4 regions of the Photobacterium angustum genome follow, and region 1 is predicted to be linked to each of the others. Evidence: predicted binding sites of a transcription regulator. Region 1 holds the regulator's gene; each other region holds the start of a gene.
What was found. Region 1 encodes CRP, which controls carbon source genes, mostly activating them, when cyclic AMP is high. Its sites were predicted from a motif close to TGTGANNNNNNTCACA; they were not measured.
Positions count from the first base shown of each region.

Region 1 (3,186 bases):
TGCCAATCATTTTACTGTTGATATTAATCAGCTTGAGCAATTTAATGAAATTTCTGAAGTGAACCATTTTCTTGAATCGAGTGGTTTTGATATTAATCAGGCAGGCGGTGCGGTAAAAGGCGATCCTACTGTGATGCTAGAGCAATCAGCAACCATGGCTGATAAAGTCATGGTCACGTTTTCTGATGGTGAGATGCTGGTCTCTGGTGGGTTTTATGAGTTTGCTAAACGTTATTTGCAGCCTGATGGTGAGATTTATAGCGGGTTTGTTGAAGCTTCGGCTGATAAGATCTTTGAGAGTACTTATAACTCTTGAATGATGTAAGCGATGCATTAAAAAAGCAGCCATTTGGCTGCTTTTTTTGAATCTGTTAATTGTCGAGGGGGGATCCCCAAATACCACTGTCTTCAGCAGGACAGCGACGTAAACCTGTCTGCTGTTCTAAATAACAACGACGGTCACTAAAGCCTGTCATCTCAATAGTTGTAGGTTGAGGAGCGATAGCGCCAGGTACAGTGGTGTAGCTATTCGGGGCAAAACGTTCAATATCCATATTCCATTACCGCGAGAAAAAGAAAGTCCATTCATACGCAGAATGTAGCACTTAATTTGAGCAATACAAATTAATTGTTCTCATAAAAGACACAAAGTTTGAATGGGATTGATGAATTATTTGTTAAAGCATTACTCATTCCTTTTAGCGATTTTATTTTGCATGTAATTGCTAATTTGTGATCTTATCGGTACATCAAAAATGTCACATTGCTTTATTATCTAATGCTTTGTTTTAGTTAGAAAGTTATCAATAAGTATTTCTTTCTTCAATGCTTTTGGATTAGGTGGAAGTAATATGAATCTTAGATGGATCACAATAGTAGGGCTGTTATTGTTAGCATTGACCGGATGTAGTTCTTTATCTTCAGTGGATAACAATGTACCTAAGGTGACGATTTCAGAAGGTGGTGTGATCACCCAAAATGGGGCTGTTTATACGGTAAAGGCAAGTACTAAATTAGTGACCCCGAAACTTGGGCAATATATCGGGTTTCGTTATGCAATAGAGATCCCTGATGGCGCCAGTGATGAGATGAAATCAAAAACGGCATTTCCTATTACAGCGCGTATGACGCATCCTAAACTGATAAACCCAGCAACGAAGCAAGCAACGACGGTATCAACATGGTCCGATACCATGTACAAACACGATAAAAACTTGGCGCTTTGGCAGTTTTCAGAACCTTATGAATTAGTCAGTGGTTCTTGGGTATTTGAATTGCTGTATAAAGATCAGGTCGTTGCTAAACGTGAGTTTACGGTCGCTAATCATGAGCAGTTAAATCAATCTTTAAAAAACACTTTTGAAACTGCATTCATGCTGAATAGTACTCGTTCATGGTTAGGTCAAAATGGTGATGCGCTTGTTTGTGATAAAGCTAAATCTAAACGTTGCTTGCAGTTTAGTTCTACTGAGGAGTGTAACCAAACCTTAAGTCGCTATAACAGCATGTGCCAGCAGATAGCGCTTAAACAAATGGGGCGTGGTGATGAAATTATTTCTGCGAAAGAAGAGATGAAAGAGTATGTTAGCTACTTTTTTTACTGCATGCATAGCGCCAGAATTAACGAAGCAAAGCTTGATAAAAAGCAGGTTCATACTTGTTTGAAAGGGTAAGAAAATGAAAAAAGCCGCAACAGTGTGCGGCTTTTTGTACGGCTAAAGACGTTAAAAATTAACGCGTACCGTAAACAACAATCGTCTTACCGTGAGCAGAAATTAAGTTCTGCTCTTCAAGCATTTTCAGAATACGACCCACTGTTTCACGAGAACAGCCAACAATTTGACCGATTTCTTGACGAGTGATCTTAATCTGCATGCCATCAGGGTGCGTCATTGCATCTGGTTGTTTTGCAAGATTTAGCAATGTCTGTGCGATACGACCTGTAACGTCTAAGAATGCTAAATCACCTACTTTCTGGCTTGTCACTTGTAGGCGACTTGCCATTTGAGCAGATAAGCGCATCAGAATATCAGGGTTAACCTGAATTAACTGACGGAATTTTTTGAATGAAATTTCTGCTACTTCACAAGGACTTTTCGCACGAACCCAAGCAGTACGCTCTTGATCTTCTTCGAATAAGCCAAGCTCACCAATAAAGTCACCTTGGTTTAGGTAAGAAAGGATCATCTCCTTACCTTCTTCATCCTTGATTAGTACAGCAACAGAACCCTTCACAATGTAGTACAACGTTTCTGCTTTCTCACCTGCGTGGATCAGCGTACTTTTCGATGGGTACTTGTGAATATGACAATGGGAAAGAAACCACTCTAAAGTTGGATCTGTTTGCGGTTTACCTGGAACCATATTACTAACTTCCTCTGCATTTGTTGCCCAACAGCATTGGTCTCTTTTCTTCTAAGTTTTATCATGAGAAAAAAAACTGCCTACTGACAGGGTATCCATTCAGCCGCTGGGCTGCAAGCTAACTTGAATAAGTTAGAGTGTATCCTTTTTCTACGCCTTTTTCTTGATATTGATCTAGTAGATTCGTTCATTTCATATGGATAACTGTGCACAGGATCACAATGCGGCGAGATAATTTTAAGCAGTGTGATAAGTAAAGATTATTACGACGATTTTTAGAGAGGAAAAAAGTTGTTATTAATGCGGAGAATTAGGATTTACATTCATTATTATATCAATAAAACTAGAGACAATTATTGGGCGTTTGAATAAGGATTAAGCGATGCAGTCCCGAGTAAAATGGGTAGAAGATATGACCTTTTTAGGTCAATCAAGCTCTGGTCACAGTGTAGTCATGGATGGTAATGGAGGGGATAAAGCCCCAAGTGCGATGGAATTGGTATTAATGGCGGCGGGAGGGTGTAGCTCAGTAGATGTTGTCAGTGCTTTACAATCCCAGGTGCAAAATATTGTGGGTTGTGAAGTTCTTATTTCAGCAGAGCGTCGAGAGCAAGCTCCACGTTTATTTACCACAGCCAATTTGCATTTTATCGTTTCAGGTTTTGATTTAAATGAAACCTTAGTGGCTAACAGCATTGCTGATTCTTTAGAGAAATATTGCTCTGTATGCTTGATGATTGGTGAAAAGGTTAAGTTGACTCATTCGTATGAAATCATCACTGCCTAATATTGATTGAGATGAAAAAGGTTGGTGTTTACGCC
Region 1 covers NZ_MSCJ01000001.1:2,670,251-2,673,436, reverse strand. Annotated here, with positions in the region: gene BTO08_RS12135 (DUF1338 domain-containing protein) at 1-316, shown strand, start outside; gene BTO08_RS12130 (hypothetical protein) at 372-554, opposite strand; gene BTO08_RS12125 (DUF3859 domain-containing protein) at 852-1,673, shown strand; gene crp (cAMP-activated global transcriptional regulator CRP) at 1,732-2,364, opposite strand; gene BTO08_RS12115 (OsmC family protein) at 2,747-3,151, shown strand.

Region 2 (3,186 bases), on a different contig from region 1:
CTACAGGAATACGGATCGACGCTGAACGGTTACGTGCAGAGTAAGCTAGCATTACTGGAGCTTCAAAGCCTGGAACTAGACGCTTGTATGAGTTCGTTGCTGGGTTAGCAAATGCGTTGATTGCACGTGCGTGCTTGATAATACCACCGATGTAGTAAAGTGCCATTTCAGAAAGGCCGCCGTACTTATCACCAGAGAATAGGTTTACACCGTCTTTTGCTAGTGATTGGTGAACGTGCATACCAGAACCGTTATCACCTACTAGTGGCTTAGGCATAAAGGTTGCTGTTTTACCAAATGCGTGTGCAACGTTATGAACTACATACTTGTAGATCTGAATTTCATCTGCTTTTGTTGTTAGCGTGTTGAAACGTGTTGCGATTTCGTTTTGACCTGCTGTTGCTACTTCGTGGTGGTGAGCTTCAACAACTAGACCCATTTCTTCCATGATTAAACACATAGCAGAACGGATGTCTTGTGATGAATCAACAGGTGCTACTGGGAAGTAACCACCTTTAACGCCAGGACGGTGACCTTTGTTACCGCCTTCGAAATCAGAACCTGTGTTCCATGCTGCTTCTACGTCATCAATCTTGAAGAAAGAGCCTGACATGTCAGTGTTAAACTTAACATCGTCAAATAGGAAGAATTCTGGCTCAGGACCGATAAGAACCGTGTCTGCGATACCTGTTGAACGCATGAACTCTTCTGCACGCTTCGCGATAGAGCGAGGATCACGGTCGTAACCTTGCATTGTTGCTGGCTCTAAAATATCACAACGGATATTTAGCGTAGCATCTTCAGTGAATGGGTCTAGTACCGCGCTTGACGCGTCAGGCATCATTACCATGTCTGATTCGTTGATACCCTTCCAACCTGCAACTGAAGAGCCATCAAACATTTTACCTTCTTCGAAGAAATCAGCATCAATTTGATGAGATGGGATCGAGATATGCTGTTCTTTACCTTTTGTATCGGTAAAACGTAGGTCAATAAACTTAACTTCATTTTCCTGGATCAGCGCTAGTACGTTTTCTACTGACATCTTGAGTAACCTCCGGTGTTATATAAGGGCATGGCCGCAAATCTAGTGTTGCTCATTTCTGAGAATGAGCAGATCTGAATGTTCTTAAGCGAAAACCATGCCAATTTTTAAAAGCTTTAAAAATGCGGTTTTTACGCATTGCTAAAGCTTAATTAATCCATTTTTGCACTATCTTGATGCACGTATGCACCATTTTGGTGCGGTGGCGTGTCATTAACAATAATAGAACATGCTTACTATCGCGATGTTAAAAATTATTGTCAATTCATAATATCCTTAAAAAAGTGTTTTTTTATTGTTAAATGAGAGCTGTGTACCTTTAATGATGTTTTTTATCCGTAAGGAGTGAGAAAGCAAGGTTAAGAGGGTATTTATGGCCTGAATAGAAGGGTTCAAAAAAATAAAATTAGGCCAAAAAGCGAGTAAAAATGCGGCTCTAGAGCATGGTCATAAAAAAGCTGGTGATATAAATCACATATTTCGTGGGTTTTGGCGTAAAATCTGTTAAATTATGAGCCGTTTTTTTAATCAAGTAGCCTCTAGTGAAGATGCTGCATGTTCTGAGTGAATGTGAAACTAATGTCTAATCAATCGATCGATAAATTAAGAAATATCGCAATTATTGCTCACGTTGACCACGGTAAAACTACCCTGGTTGATAAACTTCTACAGCAGTCTGGCACGTTAGAGGGTCGCGGCGAAGCCGAAGAACGTGTGATGGATTCTAACGATATCGAGAAAGAGCGTGGCATTACCATTCTTGCTAAGAACACAGCAATCAACTGGAATGACTACCGCATCAACATCGTAGATACCCCTGGACACGCCGATTTCGGTGGTGAAGTAGAGCGTATCATGTCTATGGTTGACTCTGTATTGCTTATCGTTGACGCAGTTGACGGCCCTATGCCTCAAACACGTTTCGTAACGCAAAAAGCGTTTGCATACGGTCTTAAGCCAATCGTTGTAATCAACAAGATTGACCGTCCAGGTGCACGTCCTGAGTGGGTTATGGATCAAGTATTTGACCTATTCGATAACCTTGGTGCAACTGACGAACAGCTAGACTTCCAAGTGGTTTACGCATCAGCACTAAACGGTTGGGCAACACTAGAAGAAGGCGAAACTGGCGAGAACATGGAACCATTGTTCCAATCTATCGTTGATAACGTTGCAGCGCCTTCAGTGGACGTTGATGGCCCACTACAGATGCAAATCTCTCAGCTAGATTACAGCTCTTACGTTGGTGTTATCGGTGTTGCTCGTATTACTCGTGGTACAGTGAAAGCTAACCAACAAGTAACTATCGTAGGTGCTGACGGTTCTAAGCGTAACGGTAAAGTAGGTACAGTTCTAGGTTACCTAGGTCTTGAGCGTCATGAAGTTGAAGAAGCGAAAGCGGGCGACATCATTGCAATCACAGGTCTTGGCGAGCTTAAGATTTCTGACACTATCTGTGATCAGAACTGTGTTGAAGCACTAACGCCGCTTTCTGTTGATGAGCCAACAGTTACCATGACTTTCCAAGTAAACAACTCTCCGTTTGCTGGTAAAGAAGGTAAGTTCGTTACTTCACGTAACATCCTAGAGCGTCTTCAAAAAGAACTAGTACACAACGTTGCACTACGTGTTGAAGAAACAACTGACCCAGATAAATTCCGCGTATCAGGTCGTGGTGAACTTCACCTATCGATCCTGATCGAAAACATGCGTCGTGAAGGCTACGAGCTAGCAGTATCACGTCCTGAAGTTATCATCAAAGAAGAAGACGGCCAGCTAATGGAACCGTTTGAAACTGTGACTATCGACGTGGTGGAAGAGCACCAAGGCGGTATCATGGAGAACATCGGTCTTCGTAAAGGTGAGCTAACTGATATGGCACCAGATGGTAAGGGCCGTGTTCGCATGGACTTCATGATGCCTTCTCGTGGTCTTATCGGTTTCCAAACTGAGTTTATGACACTGACTTCAGGTTCAGGTCTTCTTTACCATACGTTTGATCACTACGGTCCTCACAAGGGCGGTACTATCGGTCAACGTAACAACGGTGTATTGATTTCTAACGCAACAGGTAAAGCACTGACTTATGCATTGTTTAACCTACAAGAGCGTGGCCGTCTATTCACTGAGCACGCAGACGA
Region 2 covers NZ_MSCJ01000002.1:179,920-183,105, reverse strand. Annotated here, with positions in the region: gene glnA (glutamate--ammonia ligase) at 1-1,045, opposite strand, end outside; gene typA (translational GTPase TypA) at 1,625-3,186, shown strand, end outside.
Region 2: the regulator CRP is predicted to act here: its motif matches at 1,506-1,521, upstream of typA (translational GTPase TypA).

Region 3 (3,186 bases), 1.9 Mb from region 1:
GCTTTTAAATTCTACAAGAAAGCTACAATCTTGTTCAAATAATTTAGTATGAGTTATCTGTTTTTTCCAAACATTCATAACTTGTATACCTAAATATACAGCTCCAATAGAACCAAATCCTGACAATAATGTTCCTATATCAACAAAAAAGCCCCAAAGCTTAAAATCAGTAGAACTAGAATAAACACCCGAATAAAAAGATATACTACATAATAATATCAAGATCATTATTCTAAAATTGTCATTCATATAAAGTAAAAACCATTAAATTTTAATGATTTATTTTATAATAATAATCTAATACTTTATTAACTTATTTTGTAACTAAACGTTTTTATATTTATAAAAAAAGCCGCTCCTAAGAGCGGCTTTCTAATATAACACTTTAAGACTTAAATCTTATTCAGCTAACATTTTACGTGCAGCTTCTACCACGATCTTAATTGATTTCGCTTCTGTTTCTTTTAGCGTTGCGTGATCTGGGATCTCTTTTTGTGTACGGTTAATAATAACACCTGCTACACAACCTGCACGTAAACCAGAGCTTGCACACATGGTTAATAACGTTGCTGATTCCATTTCAAAGTTAAGCACGCCCATTTCTTGCCACTCTTTCATTGAGCCTTGGAAACGACGAACTACGCGACCTGAGAATGTATCGTAACGCTCTTGACCTGGGTAGAACGTATCACTTGATGCTGTTACACCCGTGTGTACTACAGCATGCTCGTCATCACATGCTTGCTTCATTGCCGTTGCAACACCAAAATCAGCAACAGCTGGGAATTCCATTGGTGCGAAATGCAGACTTGCACCATCTAAACGTACTGAGCCTGTCGTTACAATCATATCGCCAGGGTTAATGTTAGGCTGAATTGCACCTGTAGTACCTACACGAAGGAAAGTTGTTACCCCTAACTGTGCTAATTCTTCAACAGCAATAGAGGTTGATGGACCACCGATACCCGTTGAACACACAACCACTGATTTACCGTCTAATTTAGCGCGAAATACAGTGTACTCACGAGAGCTTGCTAAAAACTCAGGGTTATCCATTAAGTTTGCAATTTTCTCAACACGTGCTGGATCACCGGGAATAATCGCTAATTCTGCACCATTAAGATCAGCTTTATTAACACCTAAGTGGAAGACTTTATTATCAGACATAATGTTACCCTTTAATTTAAACAGCTCTGTTGTAGGTTCAGAGTGATTCTTATGAGTTATTACTATTTTAATCAATTTTTTGATAGAAAGAGTCAAACATACTGCAACATGCTCTATCAAAAACACGTGGTAACAATAACCAATGATTCAACCACTTTTAGTGAGCATCGTCACATCAACAAAAAGCAATTGAAAAAATTGTTACACAAAAGTCTGATTTGAATCACACGTAAACGATATCTTATTGCCGGAATCACAAAAAATCGTTTTCTCACGCATGTACTCTTTACTCTGTTTTCCTGCCTCATAGCGAAAAAAACGGCATGACAAACAATACATCATTGTTCGTATCATGCCGTTTAGACTAATCACTAATGCTCAGAGCAATTAGTTTTTACTTTTCGCTTTGCGGTTTAAAGCGTAATAAACGTAATGCATTCAGTGTTACTAACGCTGTTGCGCCACTGTCTGCAAGTACTGCAACCCAAAGCCCTGTAAAACCAAATAAGGTTGTGACAAGGAATACCGCTTTTAAACCTAATGCTAAGCTGATGTTTTGACGAATATTGCTCAATGTTGCACGAGATAATTCAATCATCACTGGCAGTTCTGAAACACGGTTATGGGTAATTGCTGCATCAGCGGTTTCTAGTGCTACATCTGTACCACCGCCCATAGCGACACCAATTGTTGCAGTTTTCATTGCTGGCGCATCGTTAATACCATCACCAACCATGGCAACAGAATGTAGCTCACTTAACTTACGAACTTCTGTCACTTTGTCTTCAGGCAATAGTCCTGCACGAAAATCAATATTAATTTCTTTAGCAATCGCAGCAGCTGCACGTGGGTTGTCACCCGTTAGCATCACTGAATTCACGCCAATGCTTTTCAGCTTAGTGATCGCTTCTAAAGCATCACTACGTAAATTATCACGCCATGCAACTAAACCTATCGCTTGCTGATTACGAACGGCAACCACCAGCGTTTTACCTTCGCTTTCAAGATCTAACGCTTGCTGTTGCTGGTTACCAGTCAACACAATTTGCTCAGGCAGGCGATCGGCAGCACATAACATAAAGTTATCGCCTTCAGTAACACCTTGAATACCGCGGCCTGCTAATGCTTCACGATTTTCAGCTTCAACAACAGGTAATGATTTTTCTCGAGCAAGGTTAACCACTGCTGTTGCTAGTGGGTGTAACGAACCGGATTCAACAGCCGCTGCTTGACGTAATAATTGATCGGGATTGTTATCCCAGCTAATTAAGTCCGTCACTACAGGTTTACCTTCCGTTAGCGTACCGGTTTTATCAAACGCGACAGTTTCAACATGACCAAGCTGTTCTAATGCTGCACCACCTTTGATTAATGCACCGCGACGCGCTGCTGCCGCTAAACCTGAAGTGATCGCTGCTGGCGTTGAAATAACAAGTGCACAAGGACAGGCAATAAGTAATAGCGCTAGACCTTTATAAATCCACTCATCCCATGATTGACCAAATACAAGCGGCGGAATAATGATAACAAGTGTTGCTAGTAGCATCATTGCTGGAGTGTACCAGCGGCTGAATTTATCAATAAAACGTTCGAGCGGTGCTTTGCGTGATTCTGCATCTTCAATGAGATGAAGAATACGGTCGATCGCATTTTCACCTTGCGCAGACACAATCGTTAATCGAACCACTTTGTCTGATGCCATGCTACCAGCCATGACTTTCTGGCCAGGTGTTCGTTCAACAGGTACAGATTCCCCTGTTAGTGCGCTTTCATCAAAACTCGCAACCACATCTAAAACTTGACCATCAGCAGGTAAACGCTCGCCGGGTACAACTTCAATCACATCACCAGGTTTTAATTCGCTTGCTGGAACTTTTTTCTTCTCACCGTTTGGCAACACGACATTGGCGTCTTCAGGCACCAAGTCCATTAACGCTTTTACACCACTTCGAGCACGTGATGCGGCATACCCTTCTAATTGCTCACCAATTAAAAACAGTAAAATCACCATTGCCGCTT
Region 3 covers NZ_MSCJ01000001.1:770,686-773,871, reverse strand. Annotated here, with positions in the region: gene BTO08_RS03280 (hypothetical protein) at 1-249, opposite strand, end outside; gene udp (uridine phosphorylase) at 400-1,167, opposite strand; gene BTO08_RS03270 (zinc/cadmium/mercury/lead-transporting ATPase) at 1,562-3,186, opposite strand, start outside.
Region 3: the regulator CRP is predicted to act here: its motif matches at 1,327-1,342, upstream of udp (uridine phosphorylase).

Region 4 (3,186 bases), on a different contig from region 1:
AAGAGTTAGAGAGTAAAGGGCTTATTGCTAAAGAAAAAAATGGCCTACGTATTCTGAATTTAGAAGGGCTAAAAGTATTTATAGAAGAATAGTATCTTTTACATTCTGTTTAAATCAAAAAAGGTCTGTATTTACAGACCTTTTTCTTATCCCAAATATTATGCGCGACAATGTTCAACAGCATTAAATTTTCTTAGTACTATTAGCATAACCACAACGATAGCGTAAATAAATGGAATCGCGTACATCACCGATTGAGTTCCAATAACACTTTGGAATAGTGAACTTATTGCAGGACTAAACATGGCACCAGCGCTACCGCTGATTAAGATATAAGACACGTTTTTACTGCTTGCATTACGAACAAATGATACACCATAAGCAATAAATGAATTATAAAGCGCGGCACAAACAAAACCGTAACCGTAAGTTAGGTATGACAACCATGATAAATTGTCTGTCGTTACAATAGCGCTGGTGATCACCATGGCAGCAGTAATAATTGTGAGTAAGAATGTTTGAATTTTCATTCGAGAGACAATAACTGTTGATACTAGTGCACCAACAAGTGCTGCTGACCAATACTGTGTAATAATGTGCCCAGCCTGCTCGAATGGTATATCAAACTTTTCCTTCACAAACATCGGTGCCCAAGTAAGGAAGGTATATAACGCTAACATACCCAGAAATAAACCAATGCCACCACTAATAATGCCAAAGTTCCATTCTGACTTAACGTCTTGCTCTGACTCCGTTTCACCATGGCACGGTTTAAAATTCGTTAACAAAGCAACAAACATAGTCGCCAATGCCACGACACCAACACTTAAATAACTGATACTCCAATTCATTGCATGAGTAAGCGCATAAGTCGTAATAAGTGGGAACACGACCCCTGCAATATTAAATGTAGCGTCTTGAACAACCAGCATGGTGCTCTGAATTTTATCTTTCCAGACAGATACAACAATGGTGCCAGCAATACATAACCCTACACCACCACAGAAGCCAATAACCGTCATGCATACCATTACAATAAACAATGATGGCACAATATATAAGCTTAATGCAGCAGCTGAAATGACCCCGTAGCAAAGTATCGTCATACGCTTTATGCCGACTTTTTCAATTAAGAAAAATGCCGCTATCGTACCTGCAAGCGCACCGCCATTCAGTAATGAAAAAATAGATGCAACTTCGTTTACATTTGCATTAAAGGTATTTGCTATTGGCTCGACTAACATACCAAACTGGGTTGCAAAGCCAGCCATAATAAAATTGGCTAAAAAGCTTATCGCGGTGAGTGTTATTTTATTTTTCATCATTCACTCCAAGAGGGTGTAGAGGGATGTTCTTAAAGATAGAGAGCTGAAACTCAGCCCTCACAATAAGTAATCGCGGAAACGTTAAGCTTTAATGGCTGTTTCTAAAGCAATTTCAATCATATTATTGAATGAAAGTTGACGCTCCTCTGCAGTGGTTTCCTCACCCGTAATACAATGATCCGATACCGTCAGAATGGCTAATGATTCAATACCAAATTGATGAGCTAAACCATATAAGCCTGCAACTTCCATATCCACACCTAAAACACCAAAGCGCTCTAACGCTGAGATTAAGTCCTCATCTGGATCGTAATATAAATCTCCAGTAAAGATATTCCCTACTTTGACATCAATCCCTTTTTCTTTCGCTGACATATAAGCATTATGCAACAGCTCAAAAGTCGCTGACGTAGCCATCTGATAACCACTGCTGCGTTTGGCATTAGTCGGTGAATCTGTACCCGCAGCTTGCGCTAAGATGACATCACGCATATGTACATCTTTTTGAGTCGCGCCAATACTGCCAATACGAATAATACGCTTTACTCCAAAATCATTAATTAATTCATGACCATAGAGAACCATTGATGGAATACCCATCCCATGTCCCATTACAGAAATACGCTGACCTTTGTAATAACCGGTATACCCCAACATATTTCGAATATCGGTAACAAGCTTTGCATCTTCTAAGTATGTTTCAGCAATATATTTTGCACGTAATGGATCACCAGGCATGATTACAGTTGAAGCAAAGTCTTTTGCAGTACCTGCGATATGAGCTGTCATAATGGTTTCCTCTTGTTTTTGACAGGCTCATCATAAAGAGAACGAACAGCAGAATTTCAGGACAAATGTCCGGTTTAAAAGTCTCACCACTCAAATTCATTTCATCATTTATACTCTTAGCGCATCAATGTTACATAGATCACAAGTATAAGTGACGGTACAAATTCTCAGCTTGTTACTGGCTGCATCAAAAATATAACGAAGTATTTAATGTTCGATATGCTCATTCAAAGTTGTGAGAACATTAGACTTTGGAAGGAAGGTGATACCCACAGTTTTGGTCACCAATTTATGTGTACTTTTTACACATAAAAAACACTAATAACAGAACAATCAATAGATTTTTAACCTAAAAAATCTAATCTCACCCAAAACACCTCTAAAATAAACTGTATATATATACAGTATTTTTAGCCATGATTACACTTAACACTTACGTACAAGCGGGGATCACCGGCTTTGAAAACCCCACTATTCGCTTTCGGAAAAAATCGCTAAATCTACAAACCATGTTTGTACACAGCCATTCATCTATGCGGATAATGAGCGCCGATAGCACCTACAAAAAGCTAGGGATCGCCAAAGGGGATTGGCTACTCATAGACAGTGCCTTACAGCCCCTAAGCAGCGATCTTGTTGTATTTGAGCAACACGGCGACAACCACATCGCACGTTGGAGCCTGCTATGCCAACACATTGCCGTATCAGGCAAAGAGTGGGACGACTTACACGTAATAGGCGTGATCACTCTTTCCATCCATCACTTCAGGCAACCGCCGTTATTACCATGGCACCATGACTTAACCGAACTCGACCTACACCAACTGGTGATCACCCAAGAGCACTCCACCATCTTGTGCCGTGCAGCTGGGCTTTCCATGCTGCCGTACATTTGGGACCACGACATACTGGTATTAGAGCGCCACCTCAACCCTGAGAACGAAGACGTTATCGTACTTTCATTAAACAACGATCTTGTTGTAAAGCGCGTGAACTTACACAGCAGAACCCTGTATTCAGATAACCCCAGCTTTAAGCCACAAAAAATAAACCAAGACGACTACACCCGCTT
Region 4 covers NZ_MSCJ01000003.1:328,015-331,200, reverse strand. Annotated here, with positions in the region: gene BTO08_RS16170 (Crp/Fnr family transcriptional regulator) at 1-92, shown strand, start outside; gene tsgA (MFS transporter TsgA) at 159-1,322, opposite strand; gene deoD (purine-nucleoside phosphorylase) at 1,407-2,117, opposite strand; gene BTO08_RS16155 (S24 family peptidase) at 2,531-3,186, shown strand, end outside.
Region 4: the regulator CRP is predicted to act here: its motif matches at 2,243-2,258, upstream of deoD (purine-nucleoside phosphorylase).